DNA from 2 places in the Paenibacillus sp. FSL M7-0420 genome. Region 2 is predicted to be linked to the other one. Evidence: predicted binding sites of a transcription regulator. Region 2 holds the regulator's gene; the other holds the start of a gene.
The links. Region 2 encodes CtsR, which represses protease genes until heat stress. Its sites were predicted from a motif close to ATGGTCAATAAAGGTCAAACA; they were not measured.

Region 1 (6,248 bases), 940 kb from region 2:
AGTGAACGCCAAGAGTATCATGGGCATTATGAGCCTCGCGATCAGTTCCGGTACGGAGATCCACATCAGCGCAGACGGTGCAGACGCGGAACAGGCTGTAACCGCTTTGACCAGTCTGGTAAGCAAGGAAGAGCTTGAGAATCAATAAATGCTACATGGTCTAACCAAAAGCCCTTAGGGGCTTTTTTTCATATCGGAAATGTCATCCGCCTGTTCTGGACCGGGACGGGGAACAAATAAAAAATAAATATCGTACATTGCTCATGCAACTTTTACCATGCTGTCCCGTCTAGAGGGTAATAACACTTAAACGAATCGAAAGGGGATGGCAAGCATGAGAAAATGGGGTAAATCGATTGGATCAGTTCTGCTGGCAGCTAGCTTGATGATTGGAGGAATGGGGTTGAGCGGAGTGCTGAAGGGTCCTGAAAAGGCTTACGCCGACGAAGTACAGAAGAATATTGTGAACGTGGTGGGCAAAGGCGAGCTATCGATCAAACCGGATATTGCGTATCTCTCCATCGGGGTAACGACAACTGCCGAAACTGCGCAGGAAGCACAGAAAGGCACTGCCGCGAAGGTCTCCAAGCTGACCGCTTTGTTCAAGACCACCTGGGGTATTGCGGACAAAGACATTCAGAGCACACAGTTCTACGTACAGCCTAACTACACTTACAGCGAGAAGGACGGCCAGAAGGTAAAAGGCTATAACGCCCAGCACACGCTGGAGGTCTCTTACCGCGATCTGACAAAGGTTGGACAATTGCTGGACGCTGCTTCTGCGGCCGGAGCGAACAACATCGGTAACGTGCGGTTTGCGATTGAAGATCCGTCCGCCTTTGAAGCACAGGCTATCGAGAAGGCTATGCAGAATGCAGATGTCAAAGCTGCGGCCATTGCCAAAGCAGCGAAACGCGGATTGGGCATGGTAGTCACTGTCGTTCAGAGCGATGACGGGAATCATCCGATAATCTTCGCTCAAGCAGAAGCGATGCAGAAATCCGCAATGGATAACGCTGCCGGAAGCTCCGTTGAACCCGGGCAGGTTAAGGTCACTACCCAATTGAGTGTAACGTATGAACTGAAATAAACGTTTCGCAAGAGGCGCTTGCTCTGCTGTTATAAGCAGGGCAGGCGCTTTTTATAATCATATAAATGAATGTATATGCACATATGCGCTTTTGAAATCTCTCAGTTTGTTTAAATTAAGGTAACAGGATCTTTAGATAATCATGGCAAACCTTAAGAAACTGTAAAGCGGATTGTAACATCCCCCGCTAGTTCTTTTACTATAATAGGAACAGTGATACGGAAGAACACACATCATGACTAATCATACCACCAGGTGGAAGGGGAAATAACAATGAATTCGAACTCTAAGAAATACATCCGCAGATGGGGTGCGGGAATGCTCGCAGCAGGAATTCTGCTGGGCGGAACAGGAATCCTTCAGGCAGACATTACGGAGGCCGCTCCGGCAGCCGCTTCGGCCAAAGTCAAATCCTCATCTGTAGTGCTGAAGGTTAACGGTAAAAATGCAGCCCAGGCGGGCCTGCTCCAGGAAGGAAAGGTATGGGTGCCGGTAACCTTCCTGCGCGATGCGCTGGGGATGCCGCTCTCTTATGATAAAGCGGAGAAGACTTATTCTATAGGAACAGGTACTGCGCAATTGAAGCTGGCAATTATGGATTACGGCATTATGATCCGAGTGAACAACTATTATATTGGTGAATATGAGGGCAAACAACTGAACAACCGGCTGTACGTCCCGTTCCAGCTGATTAACGATTACATGGGCTATAAAGGGGACTGGAACGCTGCTGCAGGACAGCTGAATCTGACGAAAAGGACGCAGAATGCCGTAACAATCAAGACAGCGAGCTATACGAAGGACTATAAGGATGCGCCAATCAAGCTGGATTATCCGCAGGTCAGCGGTCTGGCGAACGCCGGGGCAGAGAAGGCGATCAATGATCTGATCAAGCAGACCGTTCTGAACTATGCGAAGGATGCTGAAGATCAAATCTCCAAGCGGTCGAAGGATGACCGGCCGTATGAATTCGAAGGCGGTTATGTGGTCACGTACAACCAGGATGGTGTGCTCAGCCTAATCACTAATCAATACGGGTATACCGGCGGTGCCCATGGGATGACTTACCGCAATGCGTTCACCTTCTCGCTCAAAGACGGGAAACGTCTGTTGCTGGGCGACCTGTTCGGTGCCAATCCTAATTACAAGAAACAGCTCAATGCCAAGCTGGCCACCGAGATCAAAGCTAACGGGGGTTATCTGGGCGGGTTCAACGGTCTGGATACAGAGAAGTATTTCTATTTAAAAGATGGCAAAGCGGTGCTCTTCTTCCAGTTATACGAATACACCGCATATGCCGAGGGTTTCCCGGAATTCAACTTCAGCTTCAAGGAACTCCTGCCGGACGGAAGCAGTCCGTTCGCAGCGCTGAAATAATACAGCCTAATACTGACCCTTGTGCTCTATGACGAGCACAAGGGTTGTTTGCGTTTTAATGGACTAATCGGGCGGCCCTGCCGTTACCACTTCACCCGGCCTTTCATAAATTAAAGAAGGCAAGCAGCTTATAACGGGGAGGGAAAGAGTATGGTCTATCAGTATACGGCCATTGGGGATTCACTCACAACCGGCTTCGGGGCGCTTCCCGGGAACGGCTTCGTCCCCGTCTACCGGCGGATGGCGGAAGGGAGACTCGGCACGCCGGTGGTGCCGGCGAATCTTGGCGTCAACGGTCTGACCACCGGGGGGCTGAAGCAACGGCTGAGGAGCTCGAACGTCTACCGGGCGGCGGTGAAGGATGCGCAGATCATTACGCTGTCCATTGGCGGCAATGACTTGATTAAGGCAGCCCGGGCAGCCGGGCCCCGGCCCGGTGAATTCCAGGGCTTGCTGAAGCAGGCGCTTAGGGACTGCAAGCGTAACTACAGCGACATCATGGGTAGCCTGACACAGCTCAAAGCGGGCTCCCGCAGCCCCTACATCCTCCGGATGGTAGGGCTCTATAACCCATATCCCCAGGTGGATGAAGCAACAGAGTGGGTGCGCGAGTTCAACCGCTATGCATCAGGCTACAGCAGCAGTAACGTAGGGTTTGCTTCGATCTACCATGAGTTTGCCGGTAATGAGCGGGGGCTGCTGTTCCTGGACCATATTCACCCGAACAGCAGAGGCTACCGCGTAATTGCAGGCAAGCTGGACGCTTTGGGTTACGGGGGCTTAAGGTAGGGTGTGGAACGGTGCAGGAACAATCAAAGAGGCTGCTACGGACCAGATGGTCTGTAACAGCCTCTTAGTAAATTCATGAAATTAAGTACTTATACGCCTGTCGGCAGAGTCTTCTCAATTACCTTGTCCACGATACCATATTCGGCAGCGTCTGCAGCGCTCATGAAGTAGTCGCGGTCGGTATCCTTCTCGATCTTCTCCAGCGGCTGGCCCGTACGTTCGGAGAGGATGCGGTTCAGCTTCTCACGCAGCTTGATGATGCGGCGGGCACGGATCTCGATATCCGAAGCCTGGCCCTGGGCACCGCCTAGCGGCTGGTGAATCATGATCTCGCTGTTCGGCAGGGCGAAGCGCTTGCCCTTGGCGCCGGCGTTCAGCAGGAACGCCCCCATGGAAGCGGCCATACCTACACAGATGGTGGATACATCCGGCTTAATGTATTGCATTGTATCGAAGATGGCCATACCCGCTGTGATGGAACCGCCTGGGCTGTTCACATACAGGTGAATATCCTTATCCGGGTCCTCGGCAGCCAGGAAGAGCATTTGTGCGATGATGGAATTGGCAACCACGTCATTAACCTCCGTTCCAAGGAAAATGATGCGGTCCTTCAGCAGGCGGGAATAGATGTCATAAGCGCGCTCACCGCGGTTGCTCTGTTCTACTACCATAGGAATATAACTCACGTGGAAAACCTCCTTGAAATTGGTGCTTCGAATGTGTTCATTTTTTACTGTTACCGTATTAACCACATGATAAACAAATTCAAACAAAAAGTCAAAGAAAGTCAAACTTACTTTCAAAAAAAAGAGCCCTCAAGCGGCTCTTTGGTTAAATATAATATAATCGTCACTAAATTATGTACAAGCTTGAAAATAATGGCGCGCCCGCCAAGAATCGAACTTGGATCTCAGGCTTCGGAGGCCTACGTCATATCCATTGGACCACGGGCGCAACAGAAATTATTATAATATACTTCTCGGATAAAAGCAATGCGTATTAGGCATCCTGCGCAAAAATAGTTTTCTCTGCCTCCATTAATAGAGCCGGAGATGCGTCTCCTGCCTGCGGCCTGCCGGACAAGCCCATGTATAAGATGAAAGCGGGCTGAGAATTATAGTCTCGGAACACTTGCACTCGGCGTCAGTTTTGGGTAGAATATGGGTGGGACTTAAAAAGTTAACCCGGGACATTTTGAGACCACGAACAAGGGATAAGAGAAAGACGAAGTTGCAGGAGTGAAAGCATGCGTAATCTATTGGAAATCCAAAAGCAGCTTCTGCCTGATCTCATGGAAACCCTTAAGAGACGGTATACGATTCTACATCAGATCATGCTGTCCGATATTATTGGGCGCAGGACGCTAGCCGCATCGCTTGATATGACCGAGCGGGTGCTGCGTGCCGAGACGGATCTTCTGAAATCGCAGGGGCTCATTGAGATCGAGAGCGTCGGTATGCGCATTAGCGATGCCGGTCGCAGACTGCTTGACCTGCTGGAGCCGGTCGCCAAGAGCCTATTCGGCCTGGATGATCTGGAAGAGAAAATTCGTACTACGTACGGTCTCACCAAAGTAATTGTGGTTCCTGGCGATTGTGAGACATCGCCGTTCACCAAGCGTGAACTGGGGCGCGCAGGCTCCAAGGCACTGCTCAGTGTACTGCGAAGTGACGATACGATTGCCGTCACAGGCGGATCAACCCTGGCCGAAATGGCCGATCAGCTGACCCCGCCGCTATCCCTTTCCTATAAGAACGCCTGGGTTGTTCCGGCGCGCGGAGGACTGGGAGAGAGCATGGAGATACAGGCCAACACTATTGCTTCAACCATGGCCAAACGGATTGGCGCCAATTACCGTCTGCTGCATGTGCCCGATCTGCTTAGCGGAGACGCTTATCAGTCGCTTGCACAGGACTCCAATATTGGAGAGATTGTACAAATTATCCGCAGATCGCGTATTATTGTACATGGAATAGGTGATGCCATTGAAATGACCCACCGCCGCAAGCTGGACTCCGGGACGATCTCAGAGATTCAAGGCGAGGGTGCTGTAGCCGAATCCTTCGGATACTATTTCAATGAGGACGGCGAAGTGGTTCACACTATGCTGACCATGGGGCTGCGCCTGGAAGACATTATCCGTACAGAAGTCGTTATCGGTATTGCCGGAGGCAAACGCAAGGCGAAGGCCATTCATGCGATGCTGCGGTTCGGACAAGAGGATATTCTCGTCATCGACGAGGCGGCGGCTGCCGAAATCGGCAAGGAAATCGACACACAGCTACAAAAGGTCCTATAGATTCCATTAAATGGGACGCGCGCAAAGGGTTTATGCATTATACTTAACATTGTTGTCTTGACGAGCCTCACGGCCTGTCTTGAATAAATAAAACGAACTCTAGGAGGAACTATTCAATGAGTGTAAAAGTTGGTATTAACGGTTTTGGACGTATTGGACGCCTTGCATTCCGCCGTATTCAAAATGTAGAAGGTATCGAAGTGGTAGCAATCAATGACTTGACTGACGCTAAGATGCTTGCTCATTTGCTTAAATATGATACAACTCAAGGTAAATTCCAAGGCGATGTTGAAGTGCATGACGGCTTCTTCAAAGTGAACGGTAAAGATGTTAAGGTTTTGGCTAACCGCAACCCTGAAGAGCTTCCTTGGGGAGAGCTTGGCGTTGATATCGTTCTGGAATGTACTGGTTTCTTCACAACTAAAGAAGCCGCTGAGAAGCACCTGAAAGGCGGAGCTAAGAAAGTAGTTATTTCCGCTCCAGCTACAGGCGACATGAAAACTGTTGTGTACAACGTTAACGATGACATCCTTGACGGTTCCGAAACAGTAATCTCCGGTGCATCTTGCACAACGAACTGCCTGGCTCCTATGGCCAAAGTTCTGAACGACAAGTTCGGTATCATCGAAGGCCTGATGACTACAATCCACGCTTACACAGGTGACCAGAATACGCTTGATGCTCCACACGCAA
Region 2 (6,248 bases):
GAAGTATACGGGCTGACGCCTGCCCGGTGCTGGAAGGTTAAGGGGAGCGGTTAGGGGTAACCCGAAGCTGTGAACCGAAGCCCCAGTAAACGGCGGCCGTAACTATAACGGTCCTAAGGTAGCGAAATTCCTTGTCAGGTAAATTCTGACCCGCACGAATGGCGTAACGACTTGGGCGCTGTCTCAACGAGAGATCCGGTGAAATTTTAATACCTGTGAAGATGCAGGTTACCCGCGACAAGACGGAAAGACCCCATGGAGCTTTACTGCAGCTTGATATTGAATTTGGGTACGATCTGTACAGGATAGGTGGGAGCCGGTGAGGCAGGAGCGCAAGCTTCTGCGGAGGCGCCGTTGGGATACCACCCTGATCGTATCTAGGTTCTAACCTAGTGCCCTTAGCGGGTACGGGGACCGTGTCAGGCGGGCAGTTTGACTGGGGCGGTCGCCTCCTAAAGAGTAACGGAGGCGTTCAAAGGTTCCCTCAGAATGGTTGGAAATCATTCGCAGAGTGCAAAGGCATAAGGGAGCTTGACTGCGAGACCTACAAGTCGAGCAGGGACGAAAGTCGGACTTAGTGATCCGGTGGTACCGCATGGAAGGGCCATCGCTCAACGGATAAAAGCTACCCTGGGGATAACAGGCTTATCTCCCCCAAGAGTCCACATCGACGGGGAGGTTTGGCACCTCGATGTCGGCTCATCGCATCCTGGGGCTGAAGTAGGTCCCAAGGGTTGGGCTGTTCGCCCATTAAAGCGGTACGCGAGCTGGGTTCAGAACGTCGTGAGACAGTTCGGTCCCTATCTGTCGTGGGCGCAGGAAATTTGAGAGGAGCTGTCCTTAGTACGAGAGGACCGGGATGGACGTACCGCTGGTGCATCAGTTGTTCCGCCAGGAGCATGGCTGAGTAGCTACGTACGGACGGGATAAGCGCTGAAAGCATCTAAGCGTGAAGCCCCCCTCAAGATGAGATTTCCCAGTATGTAAGACCCCTTGAAGACGACGAGGTAGATAGGTTGGAGGTGGAAGTGCAGCAATGCATGGAGCTGACCAATACTAATCGGTCGAGGGCTTATCCAAAATTACCCCAAAAAGTGAAGATGACGCTGACGAAGCGGATTCCGAGTACTTTCCGGGGGCCCCGTAAGAAGGGCAGACGCAAATTCGTTTCGGATTCAGTTTTCAGGAATCAAATTCCTGAAGCATTTACGCTGTAAATGCCCGTTTGGTGGCGATAGCGGAGGGGTTCCACACGTACCCATCCCGAACACGACCGTTAAGCCCTCCAGCGCCGATGGTACTTGGACCGAAGGGTCCTGGGAGAGTAGGACGTTGCCAAGCACACATGAGCCATTGTTGAGCAATCGACAGTGGTTTTTTTGCGTGCGGGCAGGGCTGTGGAAAAGCTGTGGATAGATTTCTGGAAGTACAGAAAAGTTGCGCACATGTGGATACCTTTACAGGAACAGAATGATCCCCGGATCATGGGGGAATCACGCACAATATTGTGGATGAGTCAAGTGAAAACATAAGTAATACACCGATTTTGTGGATAAAAAGTGAATATTGTGGATAGATAAAATGTAATCGGGGATAACTCATTTGAGCCGGAAAGAAACTCTTTCCGGTTTTTTGCTTTGCTGTGCAAAAGCTGTGGATAACTATTCTTTTTGCAACGGATGGCCAGCCTTTATTAGCATCCGGCGGCTTGGCTTGTTATACTCTCTATTAAGCAAATATCTGGAGCTAATTTATAGAATGTAACGGGGGGAACAGAATGGAAATCAGGCAATTACGTGCCGGAGAATTTGAGGACAGCCTGAGCTTGTCCGAGTATGCTTTTAAGTATAAGGTTTCTGCGGAAGATAGAGTACGCGCCAGGGAGAACTTCAAACCGGAACAAACCTGGGGAATTTTTGAAGGAGACAGCATAGGTGCGAAGCTGACGCTTCTTCCGTTACAGGTATATATACAAGGCAAGCCCGTTTCTATGGGGGGCATCGCCGGTGTAGCCACTTGGCCGGAGAACCGCAGGCAGGGTTATGTTGCCCATCTGCTGACCCATGCGCTCCAGACGATGAACGAAGCCGGTCAGACGTTGTCCTTTTTGCATCCGTTCCTGATTCCCTTTTACCGTAAATTCGGCTGGGAGATCTACTGTGAGTATAAGAAATACACCCTTCCGGTAGGGAAGTTCCCGCACAAGAAGGAGATTAAGGGCAGCGTGAAGCGCGATATCCCGGATCTTGCAGTATTCCAGCAGCTGTACGAGCAATTCGCCATGAGGTATAACGGGACTCTCCAGCGCACTGAAACCTGGTGGAAGGAAAGTGTGCTTGATGATGATACGCATTCCTGTGTGTTTTATTCTGAGCAGGGTGAACCGGAGGGCTATGTGCTGTATAAAATAGTGCAGCAGGAGCTGGTCATCGATGAGTTCATCTATGGAAACGAGCTTGCCCGCCAGGGCTTGTGGACCTTCCTGGCCAATCATGACTCCATGATTACGGCTGCACAGCTGAAGCTGGTGCCTGCTGACGATATTCTTCCCTTCCTCCTTCCCGATCCGCGGATTGCACAGGAGAATTATCCATACTTCATGGCGCGTATCGTCAATGCTAAGGCTTTTGTGGAGAACATGACCTTCAATGTGCTGGAGGGTGACCGGGAGCGGGTACTTTATGTTGAAGATCAGCATGCGTCATGGAACAACGGGTTATGGCGGTGGACTGTGTCGGAGCAAGGGGAAGCGACGTTTAACCGGATTCAGGGCGGGCGGTCAGAGGCTGACCTTGAATGCAGTATTGGCACGCTTACTGTGCTGTTGATGGGATACAAACGTCCGCTTCAGGCGGCAAAGTACGGACAATTATCCGGGACTGCGGAGGCGACAGCTTGGCTTGAAGCGCTGATTCCGCAGGCCGAGACGGCATTATTCGATTTTTTCTGACAGAGAACGGCTCTTCCTCTTCCCTTGGATGGGGAGGAGCTTTCCTACTACATAACGCCTCCATTCAGTGAATGAAGCAGGCAACCGGAATACAATACAGCCAAAACGTAAAAAATAAGAGTAACCCCTTGGCATTCAGTGAGAATATGTTATAATATGAAAAAGTCAAAGAAAGTCAAAGTCAACGCAGGCCGGAGATCATCGTTCTCAAGAATGTAACATTTAGAGAAAAGGTGCAGTGCAGAGGCTATTGCAGCCGATTCTTAATGCATTGCCAGGGTTAAGTTCTTAAGAGCATGTCTCTGGGCGGCAGGCGTTGGCGCAGCACAGGTTTTACCAATGCTTACACACTGGAGGATGAGTGATGCGTAATATCTCCGATATTATTGAACAATATCTGAAGAATATTTTGCATGAAAGTCCCGAAGGTACGGTGGAAATTCAGCGCAACGATCTGGCGGACCAGTTCTCCTGTGTCCCGTCACAGATCAATTACGTCATCAGTACACGGTTCACATTGGAAAAGGGATATGTGGTGGAGAGCAAACGCGGCGGCGGCGGATATATCCGCATTCAACGCTATGAGCTGCCTCAGAATGTGGCCTTATACGCACATCTGAACTCCACGATAGGGAATGATATTGATCAGAATTCTGCCGAAGGGCTGATTTATCAGCTGGAGGAGGCCCGTTTCCTCTCCAAACGTGAAGCGTGTCTGATGCGGTCTGCGGTTTCCCGGGAATGCCTGACGGTTAATCTGCCGTACCGGGATGAGATTCGTGCCAAGCTTATGAAGGCTATGCTAATCTCTTTATTGGGCAAATAATTTGTCAAATGGTAAGGAGGGACACCGCTCATGCTATGCCAGGAATGCGGCGTCAAACCGGCTACACTCCACTTCACGAAGATTGTGAACGGGGAGAAGACGGAATTTCATATCTGCGAAAGCTGTGCGCGGGAGAAGGGTGAACTGATTCCCGGAACTGCGGGAGGCTTCTCTATCCACAGCTTGCTTTCCGGTCTTCTGGATCTGGAAGGCGCAGGCAAGAGCAAGGCAGCAGCACAGAATGTGCAGGGTCTGCAGTGTGAAAACTGCGGCATGACCTATTCACAGTTCAGCAAGCTGGGACGGTTCGGCTGCAGCTCCTGCTATAAGTATTTCGACAGTACGCTCGACCCGCTCTTCAGACGGGTGCATGGCAGTACAGCGCATGTTGGCAAGCTGCCCAAGCGGGCGGGCGCACAGATCATGTGCAAGCGCCAGATTGATGAGCTGAAGCAGGAATTGCAGCAGAGTATTGTGCAGGAGGAGTTCGAGACCGCAGCTGAGCTGAGGGACAGAATCCGCAAGCTTGAAAAAGAAATGCCACAAGAGTAAAGTCTTTGATATATAGGAGGGATCCGGGCATGTCAAGTCTCCGGTTTACCGAACAAGCACTGAGTGACTGGATGCGCTGCGGCGGCAGCCATTCGGAGATTGTCATCAGCAGCCGTATGCGTATCGCCCGTAATCTGGAGCATCTTCCGTTCCCGCTGCTCGCTTCAAGAGAGCAGTCCGAGGAGGTGCTGGAGCAGCTTGCCCCCGTATTTCAGGGTGAAGCTTCGGCCGACTTCGGCAGCTTCGAGCTGCTGAGACTGGATGAGCTGGGTGAGCTGGACAAAAAAGTACTGGTGGAAAAGCACCTCATCAGTCCTAATCTGGCGGATGATTCCAAAGGCGGGGCAGTCATTCTTAATGAGGACGAGTCGGTCAGCATTATGATTAATGAGGAGGATCATCTCCGCATTCAATGCCTGTTCCCGGGGCTGCAGGTCAGAGAAGCCTGGGTAAGGGCAACCGCCATCGATGATATTTTCGAGGCTGCTGTCAATTACGCCTTCGATGACCGCAGAGGCTACTTAACAAGCTGTCCCACCAATGTGGGAACAGGGCTGAGAGCCTCGGTTATGGTGCATCTGCCGGCCTTGGTCATGACGCATCAGATCAACCGCATTTTGTCCGCAGTTAATCAGGTGGGGCTTACCGTTAGAGGAATTTACGGTGAAGGCAGCGAAGCAGTAGGGAATATCTTTCAGATCTCCAACCAGATTACGCTCGGACAGACCGAAAATGAGATTATTGAGAATCTTCACAGCGTAGTCACCCAGATTATAGAGCATGAACGCAACGCCCGTGAACGCCTGCTGGTCGATTCCGCTCTGCGGATTACGGACCGTATCAAGCGCTCCTACGGAATTCTGGCCTATGCTGCTGTGATGGAACTGAAAGAATCGGCACAGCGGCTCTCCGATCTGCGGCTTGGTGTAGATCTGGGGATTCTGGAAGGGCCTTCGATTTCAGTGCTCAATGAGCTGAATGTCAAGACTCAGCCGGGCTTTCTGCAAAAGCTGTTCGGTGACGAGCTGTCGCCTACTGAACGCGATATGTACCGGGCGAAGCTGCTCCGGGAGACACTGGGATCACAACATTAAATTATAGATATTTATTATCCGTGGAGGTGCAGGAGATATGATGTTTGGAAGATTTACGGAACGCGCACAAAAGGTGCTGGCGCTGGCGCAGGAAGAAGCCGTACGTTTGGGACACAACAACATTGGGACAGAGCATATTTTACTCGGACTGATTCGTGAAGGAGACGGCATTGCCGCTAAGGCATTGATCGGACTTGGTCTGGGTCTGGAGAAGATACAGGATGAAGTGGAAACACTGATTGGCAGAGGTCAGGAACAACCGACCAACATCGCTTATACTCCTCGTGCCAAGAAGGTGATCGAGCTGTCCATGGACGAGGCCCGCAAGCTGGGTCACACGTATGTGGGAACAGAGCATATCCTGCTCGGTCTGATCCGCGAGGGAGAGGGCGTAGCCGCCCGTGTGCTGAACAATCTCGGCATTAGCCTGAACAAGGCCCGCCAGCAGGTATTGCAGCTCCTGGGCAGCAGTGAAGCCACCTCCAGCCACAGCGGAGCTCCGGCTAACGTCAGCACGCCAACGCTGGACGGCCTGGCCCGCGATCTGACGGCCTATGCCAAGGACGGTAACCTCGACCCTGTGATCGGCCGCAGCAAGGAAATTGAGCGTGTCATTCAGGTGCTGAGCCGCCGGACCAAGAACAATCCGGTGCTGATCGGTGAACCTGGGGTTGGTAAAACGGCGATTGCCGAAGGTCTGGCTCAAAAGATCATCAACAATGAAATTCCGGAGACGCTGCGCGACAAACGTGTCATGACCCTCGATATGGGCTCTGTAGTGGCTGGTACGAAATACCGCGGTGAATTCGAAGACCGCCTCAAAAAA

Region 1: clpP (ATP-dependent Clp endopeptidase proteolytic subunit ClpP) is a predicted target of CtsR. The motif match lies at 4,030-4,050, and genes of this name have one in related genera.

The regions. Positions count from the first base shown of each region.
Region 1 is NZ_JBBOCJ010000001.1:7,461,036-7,467,283, forward strand. Features, by position in the region: gene MKX51_RS32300 (HPr family phosphocarrier protein) at 1-148, shown strand, start outside; gene MKX51_RS32305 (SIMPL domain-containing protein) at 335-1,090, shown strand; gene MKX51_RS32310 (PdaC/SigV domain-containing protein) at 1,364-2,467, shown strand; gene MKX51_RS32315 (GDSL-type esterase/lipase family protein) at 2,618-3,256, shown strand; gene clpP (ATP-dependent Clp endopeptidase proteolytic subunit ClpP) at 3,346-3,942, opposite strand; tRNA gene MKX51_RS32325 (tRNA-Arg) at 4,136-4,210, opposite strand; gene MKX51_RS32330 (sugar-binding transcriptional regulator) at 4,503-5,555, shown strand; gene gap (type I glyceraldehyde-3-phosphate dehydrogenase) at 5,672-6,248, shown strand, end outside.
Region 2 is NZ_JBBOCJ010000001.1:6,516,058-6,522,305, reverse strand. Features, by position in the region: rRNA gene MKX51_RS28080 (23S ribosomal RNA) at 1-1,080, shown strand, start outside; rRNA gene rrf (5S ribosomal RNA) at 1,225-1,341, shown strand; gene MKX51_RS28070 (GNAT family N-acetyltransferase) at 1,778-2,950, shown strand; gene MKX51_RS28065 (CtsR family transcriptional regulator) at 3,315-3,776, shown strand; gene MKX51_RS28060 (UvrB/UvrC motif-containing protein) at 3,807-4,328, shown strand; gene MKX51_RS28055 (protein arginine kinase) at 4,358-5,422, shown strand; gene clpC (ATP-dependent protease ATP-binding subunit ClpC) at 5,460-6,248, shown strand, end outside.